DNA from 2 places in the Streptomyces sp. NPDC094143 genome. Region 2 is predicted to be linked to the other one. Evidence: riboswitches for the same ligand, from Rfam matches in the RefSeq annotation. Region 2 holds a riboswitch; the other holds the start of a gene.

Region 1 (8,993 bases), on a different contig from region 2:
CCGTTCCGGCCCCCGCGTCCAGGATCACCGGCACGCGCGCGTGCTCGACGATCAGCCGGAAGTTGTGCGGGTTGCGGATGCCGAGCCCGGAGCCGATCGGCGAGCCGAGCGGCATGACCGCGGCGCAGCCCACGTCCTCCAGCTTCCGGGCCAGCACCGGGTCGTCGTTGGTGTACGGCAGCACCGTGAACCCGTCGTCGACCAGCGTCTCGGCCGCCTCCAGCAGCTCGATCGGGTCCGGCAGCAGGGTGCGCTCGTCGGCGATGACCTCCAGCTTGATCAGGTCGGTGCCGAGGGCCTCGCGCGCGAGACGGGCCGTGAGGACGGCCTCGCCGGCGGTGAAGCAGCCCGCGGTGTTGGGCAGCACCCGGATGCCGAGCCGGTCCAGGACGGACAGCACCGAGCCGTGGACCGAGGGGTTCACGCGGCGCATCGCGACCGTGGTCAGCTCCGTCCCGGACGCCACCAGCGAGCGCTCCAGCACGTCGAGGCTGGGCGCCCCGCCGGTGCCCATGATCAGGCGGGAGGTGAAGGTCGTACCCCCGAGGACGAACGGATCGTCGGCCATGGTCAGCCTCCTTGGACGGCGGTGAGGACCTCCACGCGGTCTCCCTCGGTGAGGGGCGTGGACGGCCACTGGGCGCGCGGGACGACGGTTTCGTTGAGGGCGGCGGCCACTCCCGAGGGCGATGCGGTGAGCGACTGCACGACGGTGTCGAGAGCCGTGCCGGGCCGGACGTCCCGGGGCTCCCCGTTGACGGAGATGTTCATGCGGGCTGCTCCGTGAGTGCGGTGACGGTGCTGAAGCGCTTGGGGGTGAACGGACGGGCCTCCTCCGGGAGTTCACCCGTGACCAGGGCGTGCGCCAGGGCGTCGCCGGTGACCGGCGTGAGCAGGACGCCGTTGCGGTGGTGCCCGGTGGCCAGCAGCAGGCCCTCCAGGCCGGTCGGGCCGAGCAGGGGCGCGTTGTCGGGGGAGCCGGGGCGCAGTCCGGCCCGGGTCTCGGTGAGCGGCAGCTCGGTGATGCCCGGGACCAGCTCGTGGGCGTCGCGCAGCAGCTCGTACACGCCGCCCGCGGTCACGGTGGTGTCCCAGCCGAGCTCCTCGCTGGTCGCCCCGACGACCAGCTCGCCGCTCTCGCGCGGCACCAGGTAGACATGGCTGCCGCGCACGACCGCGCGCACCGTCCGGCTCAGGAACGGCCCGTGCCGCCCCGGCATGGTCAGCCGCAGGACCTGCCCCTTCACAGGCCGCACCGGCGGCAGCACGTCCCGCGGCACCCCGGCGAGGCGTCCGCTCAGGCTGCCCGCGGCCAGCACGACCTGCCCGGCGGCCAGCGCGGTGCCGTCGGCCGTGACGGCTCCGGTGGCCCGGTCCCCGGAGACGGTGAGCCGCTCGGCCCACACCCGGTGGAAGACCACACCGGCCCGCTCGCACGCGGCGACCAGCGCCCCGGCCAGCCGCCGGGGGTCGATCTGGTGATCGCCGTCCACTCGCAGGCCCCCGCGCACGCCCGGCGCGAGCATCGGCTCCAGGCGCCGGCACTCGCGCCCCGACAGCCACTGGGAGTCCAGCCCCGACTGCCGCTGCAGGGCGTGCAGCTCGCGCAGGTGGGCCCGGTCGTCGGCGTCCAGGGCCACGGCGAGCGTGCCGCACCGGCGGTAGCCGACGTCGTGGCCGGTCAGCTCGGTGAGTTCGGCCGCGAAGTCCGGGTAGCGCCGGGCGGAGGCGAGGTTCAGACCGAGCAGGGTCTGCTCGCCGTAGTGCAGTTCCGTGACGGCGGCCAGCATCCCGGCCGCCACCTGCGCGGCCCCGCCGCCCGGCTCGGGGTCGGCCACCGCCGTGGCGAGCCCGCGCTGCGCGGCCCGCCAGGCCGTGACCAGCCCGATGATCCCGCCCCCGATGACGAGGACGTCTGAGGTCGGCGTACGCGACATGGGCGTCCAGCCCCTCCCTTCGCCGGCATGACCCGGATCAGGTTCGTACGGTCGGAGGCCGCCAGCCTCCCTCTCAGCCCGGTGCGTCCGGGCTCCCGCGAGTCTCTGCGCGCACCACCCTAGCCGGACGCCGTGGGCCGCAGTAAGGGAGCCTCCGAACCGAACCGGCCACTGAGGCGTCGTACGCGGGCCGTTTGCGGGTATCCGGACGGGAAGACCCGGGTGGCCGGGCGGGCGCTGTGGAGCAGGTCACGGCGCACGGGCACTGACTGACGCAACGTCAGCTGACTATGGTGATCAGGTGAGCGAGCAGACGCAGGAACCAGGGGCGTCCGCGCCGCGGCGCGTGGTCGTGGCGGGCGCGGGCATGGCCGGTGTGCAGACCGCGGTCGCGCTGCGGGAGCGGGGCTTCGCCGGCACGGTGCTGCTGATCGGCGCCGAACCCCACCAGCCCTACGACCGGCCGCCGTTGTCCAAGGCCGTCCTGCTGGGCAAGTCCGAGGGCTCCGCCTTCGACGTCGACTTCGAGGCCCTCGGCATCGAACTGCGGCTCGGCTGCGAGGTGCTGGGCGTGCGTCCCGGCGATCACGAACTGGACACCGAGGACGGGCCGGTGCCCTACGACGTCCTGGTGGTCGCCACCGGTGCCGAACCGGTCCGGCTGCCCGGCGCGGAGGGCGTGCCCGGCGTGCATCTGCTGCGCACGCTGGACGACGCCGAGCGGCTGCGGCCGGTCCTGTCCCGCCAGCACGACATCGTGGTCGTCGGCGCGGGCTGGATCGGCGCGGAGTTCGCCACCGCCGCGCGCGAGGCGGGCTGCGCGGTGACCGTCGTGGAGGCCGCCGGACGGCCGCTCGCCGGGGCGCTGCCCGCCGAGGTCGCCGCACCCATGGCCGGCTGGTACGCCGACGCCGGGGCGGTGCTGCGCACGCACGCGCGCGTGGAGCGCGTCGAACCCGGCGCGGTCGTCCTCGACGACGGCTCGCGGCTGCCCGCGGGCGCGGTCGTGGTCGGCATCGGCGCCCGCCCGGCGACGGCCTGGCTCGCCGGCTCCGGGATCGAGCTGGGCGGCCACGGCGAGATCACGGCCGACGCGCACCTGCGCACGTCGGTGCCGGACGTGTACGCGGTCGGCGACTGCGCCTCCTTCCCCTCGGGGCGGTACGGCGAGCGCCTGCTGGTGCACCACTGGGACAACGCCCTGCAGGGGCCGCGCACGGTCGCCGCGAACATCGTCGGCCGGGCCACGGGCGAGCCGCCGGCCGTCTACGACCCGGTCCCGTACTTCTGGTCCGAGCAGTTCGGCCGGTTCGTGCAGTTCGCCGGGCACCACGCGGACGCCGACCGGACCCTGTGGCGCGGTGACCCGTCCGGTCCGGCCTGGACGGTGTGCTGGCTGCGCGACGAGCGGCTGGTCGCCCTGCTGGCGGTGGGCCGCCCCCGCGACCTGGCCCAGGGCCGCCGTCTGATCGAGTCGGGCACGCCGATGAACCCGGTGCTGCTGGCGGACCCGGCCCGGCCGATGAAGGCGGCCGCGGCGTAGGGCCCGCGGCCCGGTGCGGCCGTGGCGCAGGGTTGTGTCCCGGTGGGGCCGTGGCGCAGGTCTGTGGCCCGCTGTCCGGGCGGGTGGCGGGCCCGGCGCGTCCGCCCGGGTGGACCGGGTCGGCTTCCGGCTGTCAGTGGCGGATGGCAGGCTTGTTTCCGTGACCGAGATTGACGCAAAGATCGATGCTCTCGTCCCAGCCTGGCTCACCCTCCCCGACATCGCCGAACAGCTCGGCGTCGAGGTGACGCGGGTGCGGCAGCTGGTCAGGGAGGGCCAGCTCATCGCCGTACGCCGCGGTGAGAACCGCGCGCTGCACGTCCCCGCCGACTTCATCGACGGGGACAAGGTCGTCAAGGGCCTGTCCGGGACCCTGACGCTCCTGCGGGACGACGGCTTCACGGTCGAAGAGATGCTGGAGTGGCTCTTCACCCCCGACCCGTCCCTGCCCGGCACCCCGGCGCAGGCACTCCGTGAGAATCGCGGCACGGAGGTGAAGCGCCGCGCCCAGGCGCTCGCGGTCTGACCGACCTCGACCGGACAACCGTCCGGCACCGCGCGAGCGGGGCCGGACCTGAACAACCGCCCGTAGGGGGCCGTGGCCCGCGAGGTCACGGCCCGGAGGCAGGCCGTGCCCGTTCGGGGCCACAGGCGCGCCCCGGCCGGCCGAGGGGCGGGCGTAGGGTGCCCGAGGCGTCATGGCGGGCCGGGGCCTTCCCCGCGACCGCACACGCACCCGTACGGCACCGACGTACCGCGGGCGCACCCCGCGGCACCGACCTTCAGGGGGACACCCATGCCCGGCACCGCCACCACCGCCCGCGCCCGGCTCGCCGACGCCCGGGTCTACCTGTGCACCGACGCCCGCGAGCGGCAGGGTGATCTCGCGGAGTTCCTGGACGCCGTGCTGGCAGGCGGCGTCGACATCGTGCAGCTGCGCGACAAGGGCATGGAGGCCGCCGAGGAGCTGGAGCACCTGGCCGTCTTCGCCGACGCCTGCGCCCGGCACGGCAAGCTGTTCGCGGTCAACGACCGCGCGGACGTCGCCCACGCCGCCGGCTCGGACGTGCTCCACCTCGGCCAGGGCGACCTCCCGGTCCCCGCGGCCCGCGCGATCCTCGGCGACGACGTCCTGATCGGCCGCTCCACCCACGCCGAGTCGGAGGCCGCCGCGGCCGCCGCGCAGGACGGCGTGGACTACTTCTGCACCGGCCCGTGCTGGCCCACCCCCACCAAGCCCGGCCGCCACGCCCCCGGCCTGGACCTGGTCCGGTACACCGCCGCCCTCGGCACCGACCGCCCCTGGTTCGCCATCGGCGGCATCGACCTGACCACGCTCGACCAGGTCCTGGAAGCGGGCGCCCGGCGCGTCGTCGTCGTACGGGCGATCACCGAGGCCGACGACCCGGGCGCGGCGGCGGCCGAGTTCGCCAAGCGGCTGCGGGAGCGGTAGCCCGGGCGGGCCCGTCACGGGACGGAATGTCCAAGGGGTGGACAGCAAGTGGACAAACAGTGCAAATCGCAGCGCCCGGTTGGGGGACCGACCGCCCCTGGCTAACCTGCCCGTATGGCCCTCGGCACCGCATCCATCAGATCGGACCACGCGCGCACCGTCCGCGACATGCTCGCGACCGGCAAGACGACGTACTCGTTCGAGTTCTACGCCCCGAAGACCCCGAAGGGCGAGCGGATGCTGTGGAACGCGCTGCGGCGGGTCGAGGCCGTGGCGCCCGACTTCGTCTCCGTCACCTACGGCGCCGGCGGTTCCACCCGCGCGGGCACGGTCAAGGCGACCGAGGCGATCGCCTCCGACACCACCCTCACCCCGATCGCCCACCTCACCGCGGTCGACCACTCGGTGGCCGACCTGCGCAACATCATCGGCCAGTACGCGGACGCCGGGATCCGCAACATGCTCGCCCTGCGCGGCGACCCGCCCGGCGACCCGATGGGCGAGTGGGTGCCGCACCCCCGGGGCCTGGCCTACGCCGCCGAACTCGTCGAACTGATCAAGGCGTCCGGCGACTTCTGCGTGGGCGTCGCCGCCTTCCCGGCGATGCACCCGCGCTCCACCGACTGGGACACCGACGTCCGCCACTTCGTCGACAAGTGCCGCGCGGGCGCCGACTACGCCATCACGCAGATGTTCTTCCACCCGGAGGACTACCTGCGGCTGCGCGACCGCGTCTCGGCGGCCGGCTGCGACACCCCGATCATCCCCGAGGTCATGCCGATCGCCAGCGTGCGGTCGCTGGAGCGGATCGGCTCGCTCACCAACGCCGCGTTCCCGGCCGCTCTGAAAGAGCGGATCCTCGCGGCGAAAGACGATCCGGCCGCTGTACGCTCCATTGGGATCGAATTCGCCACGGAGTTCTGTGCGCGGCTGCTCGCCGAGGGTGTGCCCGGCCTGCACTTCATCACGCTCAACAACTCCACCGCGACACTGGAAATCTACGAGAACCTGGGCCTGCACCACTCATCGCAGGCCTAGACCGTTCGCACCGGTATACGACACACTGCGTAGCGGCCACTGGGAGAGGGGCGTACATGGGCTGGGCGGTCCTCTACATCGCGTTCGGCATCGTCGCGCTGTGGCTGCTGGGCGAGGTGCTGCTGCAGTACAAGGCGCGGCTGCGCTGGCGGCTGCTGGCCTTCGTCGGCTTCCTCGGCGTCGTGGTCGGTGTGCTCATCCCGTCCGTCGTCGTGATCGGACTGGGCGCGGCCGCCTTCGCGGTCGGGCAGACCTACGTCACCCTCTCCTTCCGCAGCGGCTTCGCGGCCGGCTGGGCGGTCAACGCCCCGATGCTCGGCGGCAGCAAGCGCCGGGGCCGCAGCGAGCGCGGCCGCCAGGAGCCGACCCTGGAGGTCTCCGGCCTGGAGGAGGCCGACGGCGGCTACGGCGACGAGGCCGGCGGCCACCGCCGCGCCACCGCCTACGGCCCGGACGACGACTACGACCGCGACGACGTCTTCACGCCGGCGCGCCCCGGCCGGGACACCGCCGCCGAGGCCACCTCCGTCTACGAGCCGCAGCCCATGCCCGAGGACACCGGCTCCTACGGCGTCTACGGCGACAACGGCTACCCCCGGCCGGATGCCCCGCAGCACGACCAGTACGCCGCCCAGAACGGCGACCAGTCCTACGCCTACGACTACTCCGGCTACGCCCAGCAGCAGGGTTATGACGCGGGCGGCCAGCAGCAGTACGCCGCCTACTCCGACCCGTACATCGGCTCCTCGAACTACGGCGGAACCCCGTACGACAGCGGCTACGGCGACCAGCAGTACTACGCCCAGCAGCAGGCGTACGGGCAGGACCAGTACGCCGGGACCTACGGCGGCGAGACCCCGCCCGGCGGCGTGTGGGTGCCGCAGCAGCGCAACACCGACGAGTACGGGCAGGAGCTGCCGCCCGAGCAGGCCTACCCCTACCAGGGCGGCGGGCAGCAGCCGCACGGCAACGGATTCGACGAGCAGTACCGTTTCTGAAGCCGTCTTGAGCCCCCTTGAGCCCTCTCAAGTCCTCTTGTGCGCCCGGGCCGGGGGCCGGGCCGGTCACTGGGAGCCCCGGAACTCCGGCCCCTCCACGATCAGTCCCGCGACCAGCGCGCCCGACATGCCCGCGTGCGGCAGCCCGCCGCCCGGATGCGCCCAGCCGCCCACGGCGAACAGGCCGGGCACCCGCGTGCCGTTGGACGGGTGCAGCAACCGCCCCCCGGCCGCCGCCAGCGCGGGGACGGGCACCGCGCCGCCCTCCGCGCCCGTCGCCTCCGCGATGTCGGCCGGGGTGAGCACCTCCTGCCACAGCAGACGGTCGCGCAGCCCGGGCACGGCCCGCTCGGCGGCGGCGATCACGCGCTCGGCCAGCGCGTCGTAGGGTCCGTCCTGCCGCGCGGGCACCACCGTCGTCAGCGAGACCGCCTCGTGGCCCTGCGGGGCCGATCGCGGGTCGCCCGGCCGCAGCACCGTCACGGTCGGCTGCGCGTCCGGCGCCGCCGAGCCGAACAGGGCCGCCAACTCCGCCTCCCGGTCCGGGGCGTGCACCACCGTGCGGTGGGCCGTGCCCTCGGGGCGGGCGCCGCGCAGGGCGAGCAGGACGGTCAGCCGGCTGGCCGCCGCCGGCTGCGGCGGCACCTCGCCGTCGGCCCGCACCCCACGGCCCGCCGTCAGCCCGTCCAGCACGCCGGGCGCGACCCCGGCCACCACGAAGTCGGCCTCGGCGACCGTCCCGTCGGTCAGTTCGATCCCGCAGGCCCGGCCGTCCTTCTCCCGCACGGCGGTGACGCCGGCGCCGAAGTGGAACTCGACCCGCCGGGCCAGGCACCGCTCGTACACCGCACGGGCCAGCTCGCGCAGCCCGCCGCGCACGTACCACGTGCCGAAGGCGTGCTCCATGTACGGCAGGACGGCCGCGCTCGCCGGGGTGGTCCGCGGGTCCAGGCCCTGCGCGAGGGCGTACCCCTCCAGCAGGGCCGTGAGCCGGGGGTCGCGCAGCTCCCAGGCCCCGACCTCGGCGAGCGTGCCCGCCCGGCGGGTGCGCAGCAGGCGCCGGTGGGGGACCGCCGGGTAGGGCTCGCGCTCGGCCAGCACCTGCCAGTTGGGCCACAGGGGCTCCTCCAGGAGCGGCCGGCGGGTCCGGTCCCAGGCCTCACGGGCCCGGACCAGGAAGTCGCCCCACCGCTCCCCGGCGCCCGCGCCGAGGGCGTCGTCCAGGGCGGTGACGACACCCGCACGCGAGGCGTTCGGCAGCGACACCGCCGTGCCGTCCGCGAACACGTGCCGGGACGAGGGGTCGACCTGGACCAGCTCGACGCACGCCTCCAGCGGCTCCTTGCCGGTCTTGACGAACAGGTCGCGGTAGACGGCGGGCAGCGGGAGCAGGCCGGGGCCGGTGTCGAAGGAGAACCCGTCCCGCTCGAAGCGGCGCAACGCTCCGCCGTAGGTGTCCGTCCGCTCGTACACCGCCACCCGGTGGCCCGCGACAGCCAGCCGGGCGGCGGCCGTCAGTGCGCCCATCCCGGCGCCGATCACCGCAATCCGTGCCATGCCAGGGACTTTATCCGCCCCCACCGACAGTCCCGCCGGGCCACCCGGCGAGTACGGGCGCGGACGCGCTCGTGACCGGACGCCGGCACGGCGGTGTGGGGCTGAGTGCGCAGGACTGAGTACCCGTACCTAGTGGGGGACTTGAGTACGCGCGCGGATGGGGGACGACCTGCGCGAACGAGAGAGTGGAGACACGGAGAGGGGCTCGGCTCCGGCACCGGCGACACGGGGCGCCGGAACGGGGCCGGCCCGCGATCCGCTCCTTCCGCCGACCGTGTCGGCGGGAGCGAGGCACGGGGGAGAACCGGGGGACGACCGCAACGGGGGTCCTGCGGGGGGAGGTACGGGGGAGCACGGAAGGCGCCGGTTCGAGGTGGCCCGCGGGGGACGCGGCCACAGCGGACCGGCGCTTTCCCGTGGGCGCCGGCCGCGCTGTCAGCGGCAGCCGCTCACCCGCCCCTGGAGCA
Region 2 (8,993 bases):
ACGTGGCAGTTCTGTCCGTATCCCGCCGTACGGCCTCGCGCCGTACCGTCGCTCGTTCCCTGCGCGTCCTCGGCGTCGTCTCGGCCTCGGCCGCGCTCGCGCTCGGTGCCTCCGGCAACGCGCTCGCCTGCAACATCAACGAGTTCTCCGCCGAGGCGAAGTGCGACGGTGACAAGGGCGTCATCACCGTCACCGACGTGGACCCCGCCGGTGTCCCGGCCACGGTCACCGTCTACCTGCAGAACAACGGCGCCGACGCCAAGAAGGTCGGCGAGCAGGTGGTCAAGGGCTCGCGCGAGGGCACCACGATCACCTTCGCCGAGGAGTGGAAGCCGAACGCGGAGTACCGCATCCACGTCAAGGCCACTCCGTACGTCGACGAGGACATCAAGCCGAACCTCGTCACCCCGGCCACCGCCTGCAAGAAGGAGGAGGAGCCCCCGGCTTCGACCCCGCCGGCCACGCCGACGCCGTCGGCCTCCCCGTCGAAGCCGGCCGAGGAGACCGCGACGCCGACTCCCGAGCCGTCGGAGAGCGAGAGCACCCCGCCGGCGGGCAACGCGCCCGCCCCGGCGGCCGGTGACTCGAACCTCGCCGAGACCGGTGCCAACTCCAGCACCGGCCTCATCGCCGGCATCGCGGCGGCTCTGGTCGTCGCCGGTGGCGGTGCCGTGTTCTTCGGCATGCGCCGCCGTGGGGCGAAGACCGACAGCTGACCCCTCCGCAAAAAACGCCGACGTGGCCCGTCCCCCGAAGCAAGGGGAGCGGGCCACGTCCCGTTTCCACCAAGCCCGCAGTCGCGTGACGAGCCGCCTCAGCCGGGCCGGAGGCGAGTACCGTCACGCCCCACCCGGGCAGGAGGCAGATGCCGTCAACGCCTCACCCGGGCCGGGAGGCAGACGCGTCACCCCTCAGCCGCGCCGGAGGCAGGTGCCTCCGCCTCTCCCGAACCAGGGAGCGTCTGCCGGTCCGCCTCAGCCGAACGTCGCCCGCCGCAGCCAGAACTCCAGCAGCCCCCGGTCGCCCAGCACCTTCACCTCCGGTGCGTCCAGGGGCAGTCGGCGGTAGAACGCGAGCAGCACGGAGGTGAGCGGTCCGCGCAGGGCGACCGTGGCCTTCTCGTGGCCCCGGCGCCAGGAGACACCGTCCTCGGACAGCTCGATGAACCACTCCGCGTCCAGTCCGGGCCCGGTGTCGGTGGCGTGCAGGTGGATGCTGCCGCCCTGCTCGCGCAGCTCCCCCACCACGTCGTCCGGCTCGGTGCGCTGCACGTACTCCACGATCTGCAGCCACTCGTCGATCGCGTCGGCGGCCACCTCGGGGGCGACCTCGTAGTGCAGCCCGGCGGCGAGCGTGGCGTCCGCGCGGTGCACGGTGATCTCGTGCGTCACCCGGCGGGCCCAGAACCCGGCGTTCAGGACGCCCGCCCAGCCCCACACTTCGGTGTCCGGCCTGGCCTCCCGCAGGGCCGCGACGACCCGCTCGCCGCTCTCGGCCAGCCACGCGTCCAGTGCGGCGGCGTCACCCCGCGCCTCCGGCCCGGCGAAGCCCGGCACCCGCTCCTCGGGCACCTCCTCCCCGGCCCGGGTCCGCACGATGACCTCCACCCAGCGCAGGGCACCGCCCAGGTGCCGGACCAAATCCTCCAGCGACCAGTCCGGGCAGGTGGGCACGGTGCCGGACAGCTCGGCCCCGGAGGTCACCACCGACCTCAACAGACCCATCTGGTGGGCGATTTCGTCGCAGTAGCGGTCGTGCGCGAGCTGAGTCATCCCCGCACCCTAGGCCGTCGTCGATCAGTCGAGCACCACGATTTCGGCGGCGTCGAACTCCACCCCGACCTCGTCCCCCACCTCGGGCGCCGCCCGCAGCGCGCACGCCGCCTCCAGGCGCGGGGCGTCCACGGGCTGGAGGTGGACGGCGACATGGGTGCCGCGGAACGTGCGCGCGGCCACCGTGCAGGGCAGGCCGGCACCGGCGGACACCAGACGCACCCCGGCGGGCCGCACCAGCAGCGTCCGCGTGCCCTGCGGCGCGCCCTCGGGCACCGGCACCTTGCCCCACGGCGTGTCCGCCGCCTCCGCGCCGACGGTCGCCTCGACGACGTTCTCGAAGCCGAGGAAGCGAGCCACGAACGCGTCGGCGGGCCGCTGCCACACCTGAAGGGGCGTACCGGACTGGGCGATCCGCCCGTCCCGCATCACCACGACCCGGTCGGCGAGTGCGAAGGCCTCGCCCTGGTCGTGCGTGACGGCGAGCACGGTGGTGCCCAACCGGCCGAAGAGTTCCCTCAGTTCGACCACCAGCCGCTCCCGCAGCGACCGGTCGAGCTGGCCCAGCGGCTCGTCCAGCATCAGCAGCCTGGGGCGCGGCGCCAGGGCCCGGGCCAGCGCGACCCGCTGCTGCTCCCCGCCGGACAGCGCGGCGACGGCCCGCTGCCCGGCGCCGGGCAGCCCCACGAGTTCCAGCAACTCCCGTACACGCTCGGCCTGGTGGCGCCTGGACGCCCCGCGCATCCGCAGTCCGAAGGCGACGTTGCCGCCCACGTCCCGCTGCGGGAACAGCTGGTGGTCCTGGAACATCAGCCCGACGCCCCGCCGGTGCGCGGGTACCCTCGCCTGGTCACGGCCGTCGAGCGAGACCCGCCCGGAGTCGAGCGGCTGCAGCCCCGCCACCGCCCGCAGCAGGGTCGACTTGCCGCTGCCGCTCGGTCCCAGCACACACACGATCTCGTGCTCGGAGACCGCCAGATCGACAACGTCCAACACGGCCCGCCCGCCGAAACGGACCGTCGCGCCCTCCAGGCTCAGCAGCATCAGAACTCCCCCGTCCGGTCCGTGCGCAGCCTCTCCAGCACCAGCAGGGCCACCGCGCACACCACCATCAGAATCGTCGACAGGGCCATCGCCTGCCCGTAGTTCAGGTCCCCGGGCCGCCCCAGCAGCCGGGCCACGGCCACCGGCAGCGTCGGGTTGTCGGGCCGCGCGATGAACACCGTCGCCCCGAACTCCCCCAGCGACACCGCGAAGGCGAACCCGGCCGCGATCAGCAGCGCCCGCCGTACGAGCGGCAGGTCGACCTCCCGCCACACGCGCCAGGGCGAGGCCCCGAGCACCGCGGCCGCCTCCCGCAGCCGGGTGTCCACGGCCCGCAGCACGGGCAGCATGGTCCGCACCACGAACGGCACTCCGACCAGCGCCTGCGCGAGCGGCACCAGGATCCACGAGGACCGCAGGTCCAGCGGCGGCTCGTCCAGGGCGATCAGGAACCCGAAGCCGACGGTCACCGCGGACACCCCGAGCGGCAGCATCAGCAGCGCGTCGAACCCGCGCACGAACCGCCCGGCGTCCCGGCGGGTGAGCGCGACGGCGGCGAGCCCGCCGACCAGCACGGCGATGAGCGTGGCGGCGACGGCGTACGACAGGGAGTTGCCGACCGCCTCGATCGGCGGGACCAGGAACACGCCCCCGTCCTCGCGGGTCAGCGCCCGGTAGTAGCCGAGCCCTGGCGCGTCGAGCGACCGCTGCACCAGCACGGCGAGCGGCAGCAGGAGCAGGAGCAGGACGGTGACGAGGACCCCGCCCAGCAGCGCCCACTGCCCGGCGCCGCGCGGCCTGCGCGCGGTCACGGACGGGTCCACCAGCCGCAGCGCGGTCTCCCGCCGCCGTACGGTCCAGGCGTGCAGGGCGAGGATCGCGGCCACCGCGAGGAACTGGATCAGCGTCAGCACGGCCGCCGTGGACAGGTCGAAGATCTCGGAGGTCTGCCGGTAGATCTCCACCTCCAGGGTGGAGAAGGTGGGCCCGCCGAGGATCTGGACGACGCCGAAGGAGGTGAAGGTGAACAGGAAGACCATCAGCGCGGCGGCGGCCACGGCCGGAGCGAGCGCCGGCAGGGTGACCTGCCGCCAGGCCTTCGCGCGGGACGCGCCGAGCATCCGCGCGGCCTCCTCCTGCCGCGGGTCGAGCTGCGCCCACAGCCCGCCGACCGTCCGCACGACGACCGCGTAGTTGAAGAAGACGTGCGCGAGCAGGATCGCCCACACGGTGGTGTCCAGCCGTACGCCCCACAGCTCGTCGAGCAGCCCCCCGCGCCCGACCAGCGCCAGGAACGCCGTACCGACGACGACCGTGGGCAGGACGAACGGCACGGTCACCACCGCCCGCAGCACCTGCTTGCCCGGGAACGACAAGCGCGCGAAGACGTACGCGCCGGGGAGCGCGAGCAGCAGCGTGAGCACGGTGGAGACGAGCGCCTGCCAGGTGGTGAACCACAGCACGTGCCGGACGTCGGACTGCGCCAGCACCTCCACGATCCGCCCGGGGTGCCAGACCCCGTCGGCCTTCAGACCGCGCGCGACGATCGCGGCGACGGGGTAGGCGAAGAAGACCGCGAAGAACGCGACGGGCACGGCCAGCAGACCGAGCCGCGCCGCCGCGCCCCGCGTCCGGGCGGTCACTTCAGTACGAGCGAGGTCCACGACTTGACCCACTGGTCACGGCGGTCGGCGATCTTCGCCGGGTCCATGGTCTCCGGGTCCTTCACCTGGGGCCCGTACGCCGTGAACTCCGCCGGCACCCGGGCGCCCTCGGTCACCGGGTAGACGAACATGTTGAGCGGCATGTCCTCCTGGAACTTCTTGCTGATCAGGAAGTCGAGGAGGGCCTTGCCCCCCTCGGCGTTCCCGGCGTTGCTCAGCAGCCCGGCGTACTCGACCTGCCGGAAGCAGGTGCCCTCGGCGACCCCGGTCGGGGCGGTGTCCGGCCTGGGGTCGGCGAAGACGACCTCGGCCGGCGGCGAGGAGGCGTACGACACGACGAGCGGCCGGTCGCCCTTGGCCTTCTTCCCGCCGGCCGAGCCGGAGAACTCCTCGTTGTAGGCCTGCTCCCAGCCGTCGACGACCTTCACGCCGTTGGCCTTGAGCTTCTTCCAGTAGCCCTCCCAGCCGTCGTCCCCGTACCGCGCGGCGGTGCCGAGCAGGAAGCCGAGTCCGGGCGAGGACGCGGAGGCGTTCTCGGTGACCAGCAGGTTCTTGTACGCGGGCTTCACGAGGTCGTCGAAGCTCCGCGGCGGCCGCAGATCCCGGTCGGCGAAGTACTTCTTGTCGTAGTTGACGCAGATGTCGCCGGTGTCGACGGGCGTGACGCGGTGCTGCTCCTGGTCGACCCGGTACTCGGCCTTGATCCGCTCCGATCCCTTCGCCTCGTACGGCTGGAAGAGGCCGTTGTCGAGGGCGCGGGAGAGCAGGGTGTTGTCGACGCCGAAGAACACGTCGCCCTGCGGGTTGTCCTTGGTGAGGATGGCCTTGTTGACGGCCTGCCCGGCGTCGCCGTCCTCGAGGACGCGGACCTTGTAGCCGGACTGCTTCTCGAAGGCCGCGATGACGTCCTTGGACGCGGCCCACGAGTCGTGGCTGACGAGCGTCACGGTTTTGGAGTCGCCGGACTCCTGGTCACCGCCGGACGATCCGCACGCGGCGAGCGTGCCGGCCATGCCCAGTCCGACGACCGCCGCCGTCAGCCGCTTGATGCTGGTACCCACTTCATTCCTCCTGGAGTGACCAGGAGAAGACGCGGCCCCGCCCGGGACTTCCGGGGTCCCGGGCAGGGCGCAACAGCTCGAGTGATGACCGATCTCCCTACCCAGAATGACCTGGGCCAGGTTCGGAGGGTCTGCGGCCGGTGCCGCACTCTCAGCGCTGTGGCGCTCCCCTGTCGGAATATGCAGATGTTCTTACGACGGTCAGACTACCGTTCGGTGGCGGCGAGCTGACCACACGCCCCGTCGATCTCCTGACCACGGGTGTCCCGAATCGTCACCGGCACACCATGCGCGGCGATGGCCTCCACGAACGCCTTCTCGTCCTCGGGCCGGGAGGCCGTCCACTTCGACCCGGGCGTCGGGTTCAGCGGGATGAGGTTGACGTGCACGGGCCTGCCCTTGAGCATCCGGCCGAGCCGGTCACCCCGCCAGGCCTGGTCGTTGATGTCCCGGATCAGCGCGTACTCGATGGACAGCCGGCGCCCGGACCTGGCGCTGTACTCGAAGCCGGCGTCCAGCACCTCGCGCACCTTCCACCGCGTGTTCACGGGCACGAGGGTGTCGCGCAGCTCGTCGTCCGGGGCGTGCAGCGAGATGGCGAGGCGGCACTTGAAGCCCTCGTCGGAGAACCGGTGGATGGCCGGCACGAGCCCGACCGTCGAGACGGTGATCCCGCGCTGCGAGAGGCCCAGCCCGTCGGGCTCGGGGTCGGTGAGCCGCCGGATGGCGCCGACGACCCGGTTGTAGTTCGCGAGGGGCTCGCCCATGCCCATGAACACGATGTTGCTCAGCCGCGCCGGACCGCCGGGGACCTCCCCGTCCCGCAGGGCGCGCATCCCGTCCACGATCTGGTGCACGATCTCGGCGGTGGACAGGTTCCGGTCCAGACCCGCCTGCCCCGTCGCGCAGAACGGGCAGTTCATCCCGCACCCGGCCTGCGAGCTGATGCACATGGTCACCCGGTCGGGGTAGCGCATCAGCACGGACTCGACGAGCGTCCCGTCGAACAGCCGCCACAGCGTCTTGCGTGTGGTGCCCTCGTCGGTCGACAGATGCCGCACGACGGTCATCAGCTCGGGCAGCAGCGCTTCCCGCAGCCGCTCCCGGGACCCGGCGGGGATGTCGGTCCACTGCGCCGGATCATGCGCGTACCGCGCGAAGTAGTGCTGCGAGAGCTGCTTGGCACGAAACGGCTTCTCCCCGACAGCGGCAACGGCCTCCTTGCGCTCGGCAGGAGTGAGATCGGCGAGATGCCGCGGCGGCTTCTTGGCTCCGCGCGGGGCTACGAAAGTGAGTTCTCCGGGCTTAGGCATGGCTGTACCAGTGTCGCAGATCAATTCAGGTGACCCGCCGCACCGGAAAGCGCCGGCCTATCCGCCCGTGTGCTCCAGCCGGTCCTTGGGGAGCTGCTCGTCGCGTGGGAGTTCCTCGCGGACCTGGGGGCGGACGACGAGCGGGACCAGGAGCTTGCCGACGCCGTGGCCCTCGAAGTCGACGGCGATCGTGACGTGGGAGCGGCCCTCGTCGAGCGGCTCGACCTCGCCGTGCGCCCGGGTCCGGACCGGGCCGTCGACGCCGCGCATGCCCCAGCTGTGCGGCGGGACACCGACGAGCCCCTGGTCGAGGCGCTCCGCGGACACGGCGCTCAGCTGCCACTCCGGCAGTCTCCCGGTGTCCGTGCAGTAGTCGTAGACGTCCTCGGGACGGCAGTCGACGTCGACGGTCTCTTTCACGGCGGACATGATGGCCCACCCTCGGAGAGACACCCCTGCATCGTCCCACCGGCGGCTCCGGCGGCACCCCCGCAACGGCGGCGAGCCCCCGCCCGGCACCGGACGGAGGCTCGTTCCAGGAGATCGGTTCCGTTCAGCCGGACCCGACGAAGAGGACCAGCAGCAGCCAGACGACCGGAGCCGTCGGCAGCAGCGAGTCGAGCCGGTCCATGATGCCGCCGTGGCCCGGCAGCAGCGTGCCCATGTCCTTGATGCCGAGGTCCCGCTTGATCATGGACTCGCCGAGGTCGCCGAGCGTGGCGCTGACCGCGACCGCGAGGCCGAGCACCAGGCCCTGCCACCAGGCGCCGTCGTCGATGAGGAACTGCATGCACAGCGCGCCCCCGACCATGGCGAAGGACATCGCGCCGGCCAGGCCCTCGCGGGTCTTGCCGGGGCTGATGCGCGGCGCGAGCTTGGTCCGGCCGAAGCGCCAGCCGACGGCGTAGGCCCCGGTGTCGCTGACGACGGTGAGCAGCAGGAAGGTGAGCACCCGCTCCGGCCCGTCGTCCGCGGTCAGCATCATCGCGACGAACGTCGCCAGGAACGGCACGTAGAACGCCGCGAAGACGCCCGCCGTGACGTCCCGGAGGTAGTTCTCGGGCGGTTCCGTCATGCGCCAGACGAGCACGGCCAGGGCCGTGAGCGCCATCGCCACCCACGCGCCCTCGGCACCCCGGACGTATCCGGCGACGACCATCGCGGCACCGCCCAGCGCGAGCGGCACGAGCGGCGCCCGGATGCCCTTGCGTTCGTCCAGCCGCTTGGTCAGCTCCCACAGGCCCACCACCACGGCGACCGCGACGACGCCGACGAAGACGGCCTTGACGATGAACAGCGAGGCGACGATCACCGCGCCGAGCCCGACGCCGACCCCTATCGCGGCACTGAGGTCGCGACCCGCGCTCTTCTTCTGCGGCTTGGGCGCCGGCTGTGAGGCGTCGGGCATGGGCTCCGGGTTCGTCTCGTTGCGGACCGGGGGGCCGCCCGGCGTGGCGGCCCCCCGGTCGTCGTCCTGGTTTCCGCCGTGTGCGGCTACGTCGGGCACGATGGGCATGGGGCGAGTGTGAGGCGCTTCCCGCGCATCGTATGCGGAACCCGCCGGGACGGCCCCTCGGACGTGCCCGTGGCCGTGACTCTGCACGGGCCCGTGGCCGTGACCCGGCACGGACCCGTGGCCAAGACCGGGCACGGACCCGTGGCCATGACCCGGCGCGGGTCCGTGGCCGTGGCCTTGGTCGGTGGGCCCCCAGTACCCGGCCTGTGGCGGCGCCCCCCAGGAAGAGTCGTTCATCAGACTTCGAGGAGCTCTGCTTCCTTGTGCTTCAGGAGCTCGTCCACCTGCGCGACGTACTTCGCGGTGGTGTCGTCGAGCTCCTTCTCCGCACGGCGGCCTTCGTCCTCGCCGACCTCGCCGTCCTTGATCAGCTTGTCGATGGCTTCCTTGGCCTTGCGGCGCACGGAGCGGATCGAGATCTTCGCGTCCTCGCCCTTGCCCTTGGCGACCTTGATGTACTCGCGGCGGCGCTCCTCGGTCAGCTCGGGGAACACCACCCGGATGATGTTGCCGTCGTTGCTCGGGTTGACGCCCAGGTCGGAGTCGCGGATGGCCTGCTCGATGTTGCGCAGCGCGCTCTTGTCGAACGGCGTCACCACGGCCATGCGCGGCTCGGGCACGGA

Evidence for each region. Region 2 has a riboswitch for thiamine pyrophosphate ahead of ABTZ58_RS30500 (thiamine ABC transporter substrate-binding protein). Riboswitches for the same ligand answer to the same signal wherever they lie in the genome.
Region 1: it holds a riboswitch for thiamine pyrophosphate, as region 2 does, so the genes downstream of both, thiO (glycine oxidase ThiO) here and ABTZ58_RS30500 (thiamine ABC transporter substrate-binding protein) in region 2, are expected to answer to the same signal.

Annotation. Positions count from the first base shown of each region.
Region 1 covers NZ_JBEOTZ010000009.1:203,753-212,745, reverse strand. The annotation lists gene ABTZ58_RS15010 (thiazole synthase) at 1-568, opposite strand, end outside; gene thiS (sulfur carrier protein ThiS) at 571-771, opposite strand; gene thiO (glycine oxidase ThiO) at 768-1,937, opposite strand; TPP riboswitch at 1,935-2,046, opposite strand; gene ABTZ58_RS14995 (NAD(P)/FAD-dependent oxidoreductase) at 2,239-3,480, shown strand; gene ABTZ58_RS14990 (Rv2175c family DNA-binding protein) at 3,641-4,006, shown strand; gene thiE (thiamine phosphate synthase) at 4,277-4,933, shown strand; gene metF (methylenetetrahydrofolate reductase [NAD(P)H]) at 5,048-5,971, shown strand; gene ABTZ58_RS14975 (SCO2102 family sporulation regulator) at 6,028-6,969, shown strand; gene ABTZ58_RS14970 (phytoene desaturase family protein) at 7,036-8,526, opposite strand; gene ABTZ58_RS14965 (TetR/AcrR family transcriptional regulator) at 8,962-8,993, opposite strand, start outside.
Region 2 covers NZ_JBEOTZ010000030.1:63,635-72,627, forward strand. The annotation lists gene ABTZ58_RS30480 (LAETG motif-containing sortase-dependent surface protein) at 3-716, shown strand; gene ABTZ58_RS30485 (maleylpyruvate isomerase family mycothiol-dependent enzyme) at 975-1,772, opposite strand; gene ABTZ58_RS30490 (ABC transporter ATP-binding protein) at 1,797-2,816, opposite strand; gene ABTZ58_RS30495 (ABC transporter permease) at 2,816-4,480, opposite strand; gene ABTZ58_RS30500 (thiamine ABC transporter substrate-binding protein) at 4,456-5,493, opposite strand; TPP riboswitch at 5,618-5,723, opposite strand; gene rlmN (dual-specificity RNA methyltransferase RlmN) at 5,748-6,854, opposite strand; gene ABTZ58_RS30510 (SRPBCC family protein) at 6,912-7,283, opposite strand; gene ABTZ58_RS30515 (phosphatidate cytidylyltransferase) at 7,408-8,607, opposite strand; gene frr (ribosome recycling factor) at 8,607-8,993, opposite strand, start outside.